3 regions of the Sedimentibacter sp. B4 genome follow, and region 1 is predicted to be linked to each of the others. Evidence: riboswitches for the same ligand, from Rfam matches in the RefSeq annotation. Region 1 holds a riboswitch; each other region holds the start of a gene.
The links. A riboswitch is a leader RNA that binds a small molecule or an ion and turns the genes downstream of it on or off. The one in region 1 is predicted to bind thiamine pyrophosphate.

Region 1 (4,218 bases):
CATATTGCCCTTTGTAATGTTGTCCAGTGCACTGAAAGGTTCATCCAGCAATGCAACCTGGTTTGAAAAAAGATATGTCCTGAGCAGAGCTGCTCTTTGCCTCATTCCACCTGAAAGCTGTTTAGGATATTTATTTTCAGTACCTGACAAACCAAACTCTTCAAAATATTTGGCTGTGTATTCCCTTGCTTTTGATTTTTTCTCTCCCCTTATAATCAAGGGGAGAGATACATTGTCAATTATAGTTTTATAAGGAAGAAGCAGATCCTTTTGCAGCATGTAACTTACATTGCCTGTTGTACCTGTAATGTTTTTGCCGTCAAGTTCAACTGTGCCGCCATCAGGCATTACAAGACCCGATATTACATTAAATAATGTTGTTTTCCCAACACCACTAACTCCTAAAATGCTGACAATTTCACCTTGTCTCAATTCTATGGAAATATCATCTATTATTCTAGAACCGTCATAAAAAACGGTTATATTTTTAGTAGTTAGTTTATTCATAATTTTCCTCTAATCCTTTTTATTATTTACTTATTCAGGAAGGTATTCATTAGTAAATCCTGTGCCTTCAGGAATTCCATTTTCAACTAATTTGTTTTCAAACAGCCATCCGTAGAAACTGTCCCATCTGTCCTGATCTATATATCCCCATTTTTCTGCATCTGCAATATATTGATCAGCAAGCCATTTTTGACTTTCAACAACTATTTCAGGATTTAATTCAGGAGCTGCCTCTAACAATATTTGAGCAGCTTCTTCAGGATTTTCTATTGCAAATTCATATCCTTGTTTTATGGCAGTCAATGCTTTTTTAACAGTTTCAGAATTTTCCTGTGCATATTCAGTGTTTGTAATCAAAACTGGGCAGTAGTAATCCAGCTCCTTGCCATAATCTGCAAAATTCAGGTAATTAGTATCCAACCCCTTAACTTTTGTTGCTATACCATCCCATGCATAAAATACCCACACAGTATCAATATCAGTTTGCAATGCAGTAATAACGTCAGTTACTGTGCTTGGCACCATTTCAATTTCATCAAAGTTTCCACCGTCATCTTCAACTATTTTTTTAATGATTGCCTTTTCTATTGGCATATCCCATGTTGCATAGTTGTATCCTGCCATTTTAGCAGGGGAGTCAATTCCGTCTTCTTTCAATGAAATAATACCTGAAGTGTTGTGCTGAATTAATGCAGCAACTGCTGTAACAGGCATTGAGTTTGCAGAAGCAAAGTTTGGCGCCAGACTGTCCTGGAAGCTTACTCCAAATTCGGCTCCGCCTCCGCCAACCAAAGCTACAGCTCCGTCTTCAGGTGGCTGCATGATTTCAACTTCAAGACCTTGTTCTGCAAAATAACCATTTGCTTGAGCAACATATAAACCTGTATGGTTTGTATTAGGTGTCCAGTCCAGTACTATTCTTACTTTTTCATTTGTTTCTTTGTCTGAATTTTGTGGTTCATTTGCACTACATGATGTGAACATAAACAATGAAAGCACCACCATAACAATCAGATAAAAAGATGTTCTTTTTATATTTTTCATTTTTATTTTCCTTTCAAAACTTGTTTCGATTAATTTTAATAATTTTCTTTTTTTGTATTTTCCCATGGCATTGAAGCTTTTTTTAGAAATGATACTGCAAACATCAATATTAAGCTTATTGCTGAAATAAAGAATATTACAGCAAACATTTTATCAAAAGAATAAGATTTTCTTACCCTTGTCATATAAACTCCAAGTCCAGTGAAACCTCCCAGCCATTCAGAAACAACGGCTCCCACAACAGAATAAGAAACTGAAATTCTTAATCCTGAGAAAAACTGATTTAATGCACTGGGCAATTTAATATGTATGAAACATTGAAGTCTGTTTGCTCCCATTGCCTTCAACAAGTTTATTGCATCAGTGTCAGCAGATTTAAATCCTTCCAACAAACTTACAGCTATGGGGAAGAATGTTGTAATAACAATTAATGTAATTTTAGGCAAAATGCCATAACCCAGCCACAACACCAAAAGAGGAGCAATGGCTACAGTAGGAACCGTCTGTGTCATAACCATGATGGGATAGACAGATTTGTAAAAAAAGTTGAACCTGTCCATTAAAACAGCTATAACAAATCCAAGCAAAGTTCCTATGGTTAAACCTAAAAATGCTTCAGTTAATGTTGCCTGTGCATGCTCCATCAGCAATGGAAAATCATTGACAAATGCCATTACTACATCAACAGGAGAAGGAAGCATATACTTTGGCACAACTCCCGTAGAAGACAACAGCTGCCAAACAATCAAAATGACAACTATTGCAAAAAACGGAGATATTTTATTGATGATGTTTTGTAACTTTTTTTTCAATAGTAAGCACACCACCATCCGGAGCAAAACTAATTTTTACATAGGCAGATACCTTTGGAGCTCCTGCTTTTACTGCTACTAATTGACAGTTCTTTATAATTTCCATCAACTGGTCATAATCTCCTTCAATTGCTGTTTCACTTGGTCCCACATAGTAGTTTAATCCCGTGCTCTTAATATAAGCAATTACTTCATCTACAATACGGATAACCTCTTCATCTGAATTTACGTGTGGTAATACTTGAATAGCTACATTTGCTTGCATAAAGCCCTCCTAGAATTTAGTATTGGTAAAATAAAAACCTCTCCCGGTAATGGAAGAGGTTGTAATCCTAAAGGTATACGCCAATATATACAATCCCTACGCCAGCATTACCTGGATCAGGTTCCAAACAGTTTTTACTGTTTTAGGGTTTTGAACATTGGAGTAGTTCTTTTCTCAGCCTAATTCATTAAGCTCCCCTGCAGGATAGATATTATCACATCAGTACATCATTGTCAATGATTCGCTAGAAATTATTAAATATATTATATTACTACAATATATTGCCTTAATACAGTTTTATTTGACATTGTTTTTCTCAACTTTATTAATTTAGTAACGATAAATCCTTATATAAAAGCTTTTCAATAACTTGTCTGACCAAGACAGATGCATTAACTAGAAGCACTTTTTTATAAATCAATATTTATAATGTTATAACTTTATAAATATATGGAAATATTTGCAATATTAGGGTATTATTGTTTTGATAAGCAGAAAATATTATTGTTGCATATTTGTAGAAAAATGTTACATAAAGTTTTAGAGATTTTAACACAACTTTCCAAGAATACCCCCCACCTCTAAATTACCTTGTTCATCTTAGTGAAAATGTAAGGTGGCGGGATGAACGGAGGAGAACCATTAGAAGTGGTGAAAAGATACTAAAACTTAAATCAAAAGAATCACTAAAATGACCAATAAATAAAAAAACAACATATTGCAAATGAAGCAGAAGGAAATCATATGAAAACAACTATAAATAAAATCAATGTACCAAGTGACAGAAGGATTATTGTTACGAGTGATGTTCATGGTCACTACAAGCATCTTAAAAACCTGCTTGAAAAGGTAAATTTTTCGGAGAAAGATATACTCTTCATTATTGGTGATATTATTGAAAAAGGTCCGGAAAGTTTAAAGACACTTAGATATGTTATGGATATTTGTAAAAAATATACGGTGTACATCCTAATGGGTAATGTAGATGCGTGGCGCCTTACTATGTTTGAAGATGACGATGCTGAAAGTAACGAGGAGCTCTTAGACTATATAATATATATGAAAGAACGTTGGGGTGGCTGTTTTTTTTCGGATATGTGCGATGAATTAAATTTTTGTATAAGCTCCCCTTCGGATATACCGGAAGCAAAACTAAGAATTAGCAAAAGCTTCAATGACGAATTTGAATTTCTTCGTTCCCTTCCAACAATAATAGAAACACAAAATTTTATATTTGTCCACGGTGGACTGCCGACTGCCGATATTGATTCTCTCGTTGGTGACGATGCATTTAATGTTCTAAAAAACGATGCCTTTATAAATAAAAACTTATACTTTCCCAAATATGTTATAGTCGGTCATTGGCCGGTCACTTTATATGGGGACAAGATAGCATGCTCAAATCCGATTGTAAATCATAATCAAAAAATCATCAGTATTGATGGTGGTTGCGGATTAAAGCGTGATGGTCAACTCAATGCATTAATTATACCCGACATCAATTCTGCTGATTTTACTTTTTCAAGCTATGATGACTTTCCTATCGACATCGCAATGACATCACAAGAGGAGTCTGCAAATTCAGTAAAC
Region 2 (4,218 bases), on a different contig from region 1:
CAGGAGTTGAAATTGTAAGTATGAAGTAAAGAAATTAAGAATTAAGAGTTAAGAGTTAAGAATTTTATGTATATCAGGTCAGTTTGTTTTGCATATGTGTACGAGAATTAAAATCGCATGATTATTTAATATAATTTATTATGTACAACACAATTTTAATATGATATCATGATGTGTAACAAAAATGATTAACCAGAAAGGATTATACCATGATATTTATAAATGATACAGCATACGATGAATTCAAGGCATTGCTTGATGAGGCAAATGTTGATTCATACAACATAAGAATAGGAATTGACAACTATGCATGCAGCGGCCCTGTATTTGGAATATCAGTGAGCGAAGCTACTGATGGGGATGATGTTGAAACAATCAAAGAAGTCACTTTCATTGCAGAAAAATCACTGATTGAACAATTTGGAGGATTCATAATTGTTTCAAGCGAAGAAAACAACGGATACGGTGTAGGTCTTAAACCGGTCGTTCAGCCTCAGTCAGGCTGCAGCGGATGCGGCGGCGGATGCCACTAAACAATTAAGAATTAAGAGTTAAGAATTAAAAATGATTGAAGCTAACGGATTACCGTTAGCTTTTTTTATTTATTATATGAATTATGAGATGTACAGCAACAATCCGGGAGGACAGTAGTCCGCCCCTACAAAATGGGATTTTAAGTTCATTGCAAATGCCGATATTATCAGTCTGTAACCACTCATTACAAAAACCAGCAACAAAAAAGACTTGTGCGAGCACAAATCTTTATTATTATTGTTTATTAGTCTGCTACGTATGGCATTAAAGCAATAGTTCTTGCTCTTTTAATTGCTCTTGTTACCATTCTCTGGTGTTTAGCACAAGCACCTGTGATTCTTCTTGGTAATATTTTACCTCTTTCAGTTGTATATTTCTTTAACTTTCCAAGGTCTTTATAATCTATATGTGTAGCTTTTTCCTGGCAGAACTGGCACACTTTCTTGCGTGGTCTTCTTTTGTTGCCCATTCTGTCATTTCTGTCGCCTCTATCTTCTCTAGAGTTGTTTCCGCCTTGTCTTGAACTCATTTATATTTCCTCCTTCCGTAATATTCTATTCATTAAAATGGGATATCTTCATCATCTACTGGTTGGAAAATGTCATTGTCTTCATCTGGGAATCCATCGAAAAAGCTGCTATCTGGCTGAACCGGTCTTCCCTGTTGCGGTGATGATGATTGGCCTTTTCCTGCGCCAACAAATTCTATTCTATCTGCTACGATATCGGTTGTATATCTTTTTTCGCCTGACTGTGTAGTGTAACTGCCTGTTGAAATTCTGCCGTGAACTGCACATTGGCTTCCTTTTGCAAGGTAGTTTGCACAATTTTCAGCTTGTTTTCCGAATACAGTTATACCTATAAAATCCGCGGTCTGTTTTCCTTGAGATGTCGCTTCTTGTTTCTTATCTCTTGACATTTCTCTGTCTACAGCTAAAGTGAATTTTGCTACAGCCATACCTGTTGAAGGTATGAATCTCAGTTCCGGATCTCTGGCTAGTCTTCCAATTAATACAACACTATTCATATTTTATCCTCTTTTATATAGTTTCTATTCTTCTACTGTTATCATGTGTCTAACAAAGTTATCGCTGATTTTACAAATTCTGTCTATTTCATTAACAGCATCTGCTTCTGATGTAAAGTCAACGAATACATAATAACCTTCTCTTTTTTTGTCGATTTCATAAGCAAGTCTTCTCTGACCCCACTCATTAACCTTTTCGATTGTTCCTTGTCTTTCAGTTATTATGTTTTTTACTTTTTCGATTTCAGCGTTTCTTACATCTTCTTCTAAATTAGCAAGTAGAATGAATGCGCCTTCATATTTTCTCATCATTTGAGTCACCTCCCTTTGGACTTTGGCCCCTGTACTCCCAGGAGCAAGGATAGCGAATATATTATAGCATTGGAGAAAATTTAATACAAGCATTTTTTTGAATTTTTCCAAATTAATTTTAATTACATAAATCATTGACTAGTTTATACTTAAGTGCTAAGATTAATACAATTAAATATTTCGGGAGCTTTTGAAGGCTGAGAGGAAACATTGGTTTCGACCGTACCTGATTTGGATAATGCCAACGTAGGGAACATTGCAATGATACTATTGTATTAGCATATAGCGCACTTCACAAGCAGGTGCGCTTTTTATTTTACATTTTTGTCAGATGCAGCAGGTAATACTCTGATTCAGACCAAAATATTTAAAATGAAATTTGGAGGTTTTTATGTCAAATTCTAAGAAATTAGCCCAGGCAGGAATTTTAATTGCCGTGGGTGTGGTGTGTTCAACATTTTCAATTCCCATTGGAGCAGCAAAAGTTTTTCCAGTGCAGCATTTCATCAACGTTCTTGCAGGTGTTACTCTTGGACCTTTTTACGGCATCAGCATGGCTTTTGTAACATCTCTGCTCCGTGTAATGATGGGTACAGGAAGTCTTCTGGCTTTCCCCGGAAGCATGTGCGGAGCATTCTTATGCGGCACGCTTTACAAGCATACTGAAAAAACATCCCTTGCTTTTTTCGGTGAAATAGTGGGAACAGGAATAATAGGAGCATTGCTGGCTTATCCTGTAGCATCTCTTGTAATGGGGCGTGAGGCTGCATTATTTGGTTTTATTGTTCCCTTTGGAATAAGTTCTGTTGCAGGTGCAGGGATTTCTTTAGTTTTTATAACAGCTTTGAAAAAAACCGGATTACAAATAATTGGAGGTATTAAATGAAAAATTACAGCACACAAATGGAAGCAGCAAAAAATGGAATCATAACTTCTGAAATGGAAGTAGTTGCAGAAAAGGAAAATATGAGCGCCGAGAAAATAAGAGAACTTGTAGCCATTGGAAGGGTTGCTATACCTGCTAACATAAATCACAAATCCCTGAGTCCCGAGGGTATAGGCGAAGGTCTTAAAACAAAAGTAAATGTAAATCTTGGTGTTTCAGGTGACTGCGCGAATTATGAAAAAGAATTTGAAAAGGTTAAAATGTCCATTGACTTCGGTGCAGAAGCAATAATGGACCTGAGTAACTACGGCAAGACAAACACATTCAGAAGGCAGCTCATAGATTATTCTCCTGCGATGATTGGAACTGTACCCATGTATGATGCCATCGGATATCTGGAAAAAGACCTTCTGGAAATAAAGGCAGAAGACTTTCTGAGAGTTATTGAAGCTCATGCTGTTGAAGGTGTTGATTTCATGACTATTCATGCAGGATTAAACAAGAGGTCAATTGAAAGCTTCAAGCGCTCAAAACGACTTACAAACATTGTTTCAAGAGGAGGTTCACTGATTTTCGCTTGGATGGAAATGACGGGAAATGAAAATCCATTCTACGAACACTACGATGAGCTGCTGGACATATTGTACAAATATGATGTAACCATAAGCCTTGGGGATGCACTGAGGCCGGGAAGCATTAACGATTCAACGGATGCAGGACAAATTTCAGAACTCATTGAAATTGGACACCTTACAAAAAGAGCTTGGGACAAAAATGTGCAGGTACTGGTTGAGGGGCCTGGACACATGGCATTAAATGAAATTGCAGCAAACATGCAGCTTCAGAAAAGACTTTGTCACGGTGCTCCATTTTACGTTCTTGGGCCAATTGTTACAGACATTGCTCCCGGTTATGATCACATAACATCAGCCATCGGCGGAGCTGTTGCTGCTGCAAACGGAGCAGACTTTCTGTGCTATGTCACTCCTGCAGAACACTTGAGGCTTCCCGATGTTAATGATGTAAAAGAAGGAATAATAGCCTCAAAAATTGCTGCCCATGCTGCAGATATAGCAAAAGGAATTCCTAATGCCAGAGACATAGACAACAAAATGAGCGATGCGAGAAGAAGAATCGACTGGGAGGAGATGTTTTCTTACGCCATAGACAAAAAAAAGGCAAGGGAATATTTTGAAAGTACACCTCCTGCTGACAGACACAGCTGTTCAATGTGCGGGAAAATGTGCGCCATGAGGACAACAAACAAAATATTAAACGGCGAGAAAGTTGAATTTTCAAACTAATATTATAAAAGGAGGCATCATCTTGTTTTCTAACGCTCTAAAAAAAATAAAAGAAACATGTCCTCTGGTTCACAACATAACAAACTACGTTACGGTTAATGACTGTGCCAATGTTCTCTTGTCCCTTGGTGCTTCACCCATAATGGCAGATGATGA
Region 3 (4,218 bases), on a different contig from region 1:
GGCTGCAATGAGTTCATCTCTTGTAGCGCCTTGAAGCAGTTTTTTAAACAATGTAGCAACCATTTCCATATGGCCCAGCTCTTCAGTGCCTATATCGGTCAATACTGCTTTTGTTTCATTCAGAGGCATGCTGAATCTTTGTGTGAGGTAGTTCATGCTTGCACTTGCTTCACCGTCAGCTCCGCCGTACTGGTTTAAAACAGCCTTGGCCATTCTTACATCTTTGTTGGAAACCCTTACAGGGTATTGTAGCTTTTTATCATAAACAAACATAATCTCTATTCATTCCTTTCTATTGAATTTTTACATTTCCCAAGGCCATGGGCTGTTTATATAACGCCATGTGTCGCCCATTTCTGTGTTCATGTTCATCATTGGTCCATATTCGGCTTCGTATGCTTCACGGTATTGCTTAAGATGTGTAGCATACTCGTGATGTCTGTAAAGGGCAACAGGATCATTTGGATGAGTGTCTAAATAAAGAGCAAGATCTAGTGCTGCAAAATGCAATTTTTGAATATCCAAGAGCATTGCTTGCTGCTGGCGGGACATTCCTTTATGTGATTCATAATTCATCATATTCTACACCCCTTCGTGAATGAATTCTAAATACGGAGTCACCAGGTCCGGATAGACTGTTCCTTGAACAAATGCTTCATTTATATTGTTAAAATATCTTGGGTTGATCTGATAAGGCACATAACCATACCCTACCATTGGGTTTTCTGGCATATATGGCACCATTGGTATATAGTTGTCATAATCTTTTCTAATCAAAATCTTCATTCCTTTCTAAAGAATATCTTCTATCGATAGATAGCTATAATTATATTATTCATTAAGAAGCGATAAGTGACTTGTTTGCTGAAATTGTATATACACATTTATATATCAAAAATCAAATAAAAAGGTTGAATATGAATTTAGAGGAAATACCATAATTGAAGATACTATTGGGGAATAATAGTAAGTAGGAGCTCTGGGTAATCCAGAGTTTTTTTTTTTTCAAGAAATAATTATAGGACGGGATAAATTTCCGTCCATGGTAGACCAATTTATATAAAACTATCTATGACAATGGTGGTTATTGTCTTCTTCCAAAGCGTCTTCAAGTAATTCTATTAAACACTCGAAAACACATTCGCAGTTATGATGACGATTTCGATTTCTGCCAGTACCAGCTACATCATTATTTCTATGATGACAATGATGATTATTTTCTTCAAGTGCGTCTTCAAGTAATTCTAGTAAACATTCAAAAACGCATTCACAATCACATCTTCTGCCAGTTGTATCTATGCCACAATATTTTATATAATTCTACATATATTTTGCAATTTGTGTCAAAATATATATTTTTACATATATTACTGTATTAAACTTTATAAATGTAATTCATAAATATTTGTTATATAAATTTTGAATGAAAGGAGCATATAATTTGAATAATGATTTTAATAATGATTATCCTATATACAACATGGATATCAATGATAATGATGTGAGTATGAGCAGATTTGATATGAGACGTGACTATGACTATGACAGAAGACGTGATTTTGACTATGACAGAAGAAGACGTGACTTTGACTTTGATAGAAGAAGATTTGACAGAAGAAGACGTGATTTTGATTTTGACTTTGACTTTCCATTATGGTTTTTTTTCTGGCGATTTTTCTTTTAACACAAGGTAGGCTGTTGTTTGGCAGGACAACAACCTACCTTGTATTTTTTTGTAAAAAGGCTGAAGTAATTTAACTATTGAAATTTGTGTTTAACGTGGTATAATATGACATACCAATAAAAGTAATTCGCTAGGGGAGCTTAAATGCTGAGAATTTACCCTCAAAACTTGATCCGGTTAGTACCGGCGAAAGGAAGACGACCGTAAAGCATAGTTTAGCCCCTCCCCGCGAAAAAGGGAGGTTTTTTTATGTCAGAAGAAGCATTACAATCATTTTTTGAATCTGTTCCAGGACAGGTTCTGACAGTAGCAACAATATTTTTGCTGTTGGTTTTAATAATGAGATCAAGCAAGAAAAAGAACGACGTGTCAGTGCTGGTTAAGTCTGCAATATTGATGGGAGTAGCATTTGTATTAAATCAAGTGACATTGTTTAGAATGCCTCAGGGAGGTTCAATAACTGCGTTTAGCATGTTTGCACTGTTTTTGGTAGGTTACTTGTTTGGACCAAGGCAGGGAATTCTTGCGGGAATGGCTTACGGCCTCTTGGATCTGGTTATCAATCCTTATGTTATTCACCCGATACAAATATTCATGGATTACCCTTTAGCTTTTGGAGCCATAGGAATTGGAGCAATACTGAGAGAGACAAAACAAGGAATGATTACAGGATACCTGGTTGGAGTTCTTGGAAGATACCTGGTAACTGTTGTTTCAGGAATCATATTCTGGGGAATGTATGCTGCGGAAGGGTTCAGTGCTGTGTCATGGTCATTTTTCTACAACATGACATACATGCTGCCAGAAGCTGTTGCAACAGTTGCAATTTTGTTGATTCCACAAGTAAGGCAGTTTTTTGAAAAATATAAACAGGAATAAAAAAATGACATATGGTATATGTCATTAGTTGTATGATGAAGTTAATTTAAACTTATTGAAGGCTAGACTGCGGGCGGACACGAGGTCCGCCCCTACAGATGGTAGTTTGTCAATAGCATGATGACATCTTTTACAGATGTCATTTTTATTTTTACTAGTTATTAATAAATCAGCTCGTATACATTGAGATCGGCACTTTTTCGAAGTCTTGCTATCATTGGGATTATTCTTGTGAAATGTCCTGAATTTTTGTGCGCTTCCAAGGCTTCGACACTTTCCCACTCTTCTATCATGGTTAAAATATCCTTGTTGTCCTTGTCTCTGAACAAATTGTAAGCTATGCATCCGTCTTCTTTTCTTGTTTCTTTCACCATTTCATCGTACAATGCAATTGCTTCGTCTGCTTTTCCTTCAAGATAAACACCTTTTGCCACTACTTTAATCATAATAACCTCCATAATATTTATTTTATGCATGCTCGTATTGGAGCTTGTATAGCTTGTAGTAAATTCCCTTGTAGGACAGCAGTTCCTGATGCGTTCCTTCTTCTCTTATTTCACCCTTGTGCATCACTATTATTTTACTTGAGTTTTGAACAGTGGAAAGTCTGTGTGCAACTATTAGGGTTGTTCTTCCTTTCATGAGCTTTTTCAAAGCATCCTGTATGAGAACTTCAGTTTCTGTGTCTATGTTTGCTGTTGCTTCATCAAGTATCAAAATGTCAGGCTTGAAGGCAAGAGTCCTTGCAAATGAAATCAGCTGCCTTTGACCGGCTGAAAATGCTGCACCGTTTTCTATTACATGCTCGTCGTATTTGTTGGGAAGCTTTGAGATGAAGCTGTGAGCATTTACGTATTTTGAAGCTTCAATTATTTCTTCATCTGTGATAGCTTCATTCTGAAGCCGTATGTTGCTTTTTATGTCTCCTGAAAACAGGAATACATCCTGCAGCATTTGTCCTATGTTTTTCCTCAGATCTGAAACCCTAATATCCTTAATATTTATTCCATCTATGAAAATATCTCCCTTTTGAATGTCATAATATCTGCATATAAGGTTTTGTATTGTTGTTTTGCCTGCTCCGGTAGCACCTACAAATGCAACACTTTCACCGGGATTTACCTTAAAGGACACATCTTTTAATATCCACTCGTCTTCCTTGTAGGAGAACCAAACATTTCTAAACTCGATACTTCCTTTGAAGCTCTCAACTTCAACTGCATTTTCGCTGTCAATTACTTCGGGAACTTCGTCCATGAGTCCAAAAATTCTTTCGGAAGCTGCCATTGCAGACTGGACTATGTTAAGCTGTTCCGCCAGTTCCTGTATTGGCTCGAAAAACTTGCTTATGTATCTCTGGAAAACAACTATGGTTCCTATGGATACGACGCCTTCCATTACCATTTTTCCTCCAAACCACAAAAGAATTGAAACGGCTGTTATGTTCATGAGGTAGTTTGTTGGATTGTATATGCTGAATGCAAAAAGTTGTTTTATGTTTTCTTTTCTGAGCTTTTCATTTTCAGATTTGAACTTGTGGAATATTTCATTTTCAACAGCAAATATCTGTACTATTTTCATGCCGGAAACATGTTCTGATATGAATGCATTTAATGCTGATATTTTGCTTCTTATTTCTCTGTATATTTTCTTTG

Region 2: another riboswitch for thiamine pyrophosphate. It lies ahead of thiW (energy coupling factor transporter S component ThiW); the one in region 1 lies ahead of BN358_RS09650 (thiamine-binding protein).
Region 3: another riboswitch for thiamine pyrophosphate. It lies ahead of thiT (energy-coupled thiamine transporter ThiT); the one in region 1 lies ahead of BN358_RS09650 (thiamine-binding protein).

Annotation. Positions count from the first base shown of each region.
Region 1 is NZ_CANG01000046.1:82,453-86,670, reverse strand. It holds gene BN358_RS09665 (ABC transporter ATP-binding protein) at 1-507, opposite strand, end outside; gene BN358_RS09660 (ABC transporter substrate-binding protein) at 538-1,551, opposite strand; gene BN358_RS09655 (ABC transporter permease) at 1,587-2,363, opposite strand; gene BN358_RS09650 (thiamine-binding protein) at 2,332-2,628, opposite strand; TPP riboswitch at 2,705-2,835, opposite strand; gene BN358_RS09645 (metallophosphoesterase) at 3,373-4,218, shown strand, end outside.
Region 2 is NZ_CANG01000019.1:111,468-115,685, forward strand. It holds gene spoIID (stage II sporulation protein D) at 1-29, shown strand, start outside; gene BN358_RS03940 (HesB-like protein) at 210-533, shown strand; gene rpsR (30S ribosomal protein S18) at 779-1,003, opposite strand; gene BN358_RS03950 (single-stranded DNA-binding protein) at 1,096-1,560, opposite strand; gene rpsF (30S ribosomal protein S6) at 1,585-1,872, opposite strand; TPP riboswitch at 2,043-2,142, shown strand; gene thiW (energy coupling factor transporter S component ThiW) at 2,264-2,758, shown strand; gene thiC (phosphomethylpyrimidine synthase ThiC) at 2,755-4,062, shown strand; gene thiM (hydroxyethylthiazole kinase) at 4,085-4,218, shown strand, end outside.
Region 3 is NZ_CANG01000957.1:19,087-23,304, reverse strand. It holds partial or broken gene BN358_RS19720 (manganese catalase family protein) at 1-273, opposite strand, end outside; gene BN358_RS19715 (spore coat protein CotJB) at 304-579, opposite strand; gene BN358_RS24815 (spore coat associated protein CotJA) at 583-777, opposite strand; gene BN358_RS19710 (hypothetical protein) at 1,442-1,684, shown strand; TPP riboswitch at 1,807-1,897, shown strand; gene thiT (energy-coupled thiamine transporter ThiT) at 1,934-2,563, shown strand; gene BN358_RS19700 (putative quinol monooxygenase) at 2,725-3,009, opposite strand; gene BN358_RS19695 (ABC transporter ATP-binding protein) at 3,032-4,218, opposite strand, start outside.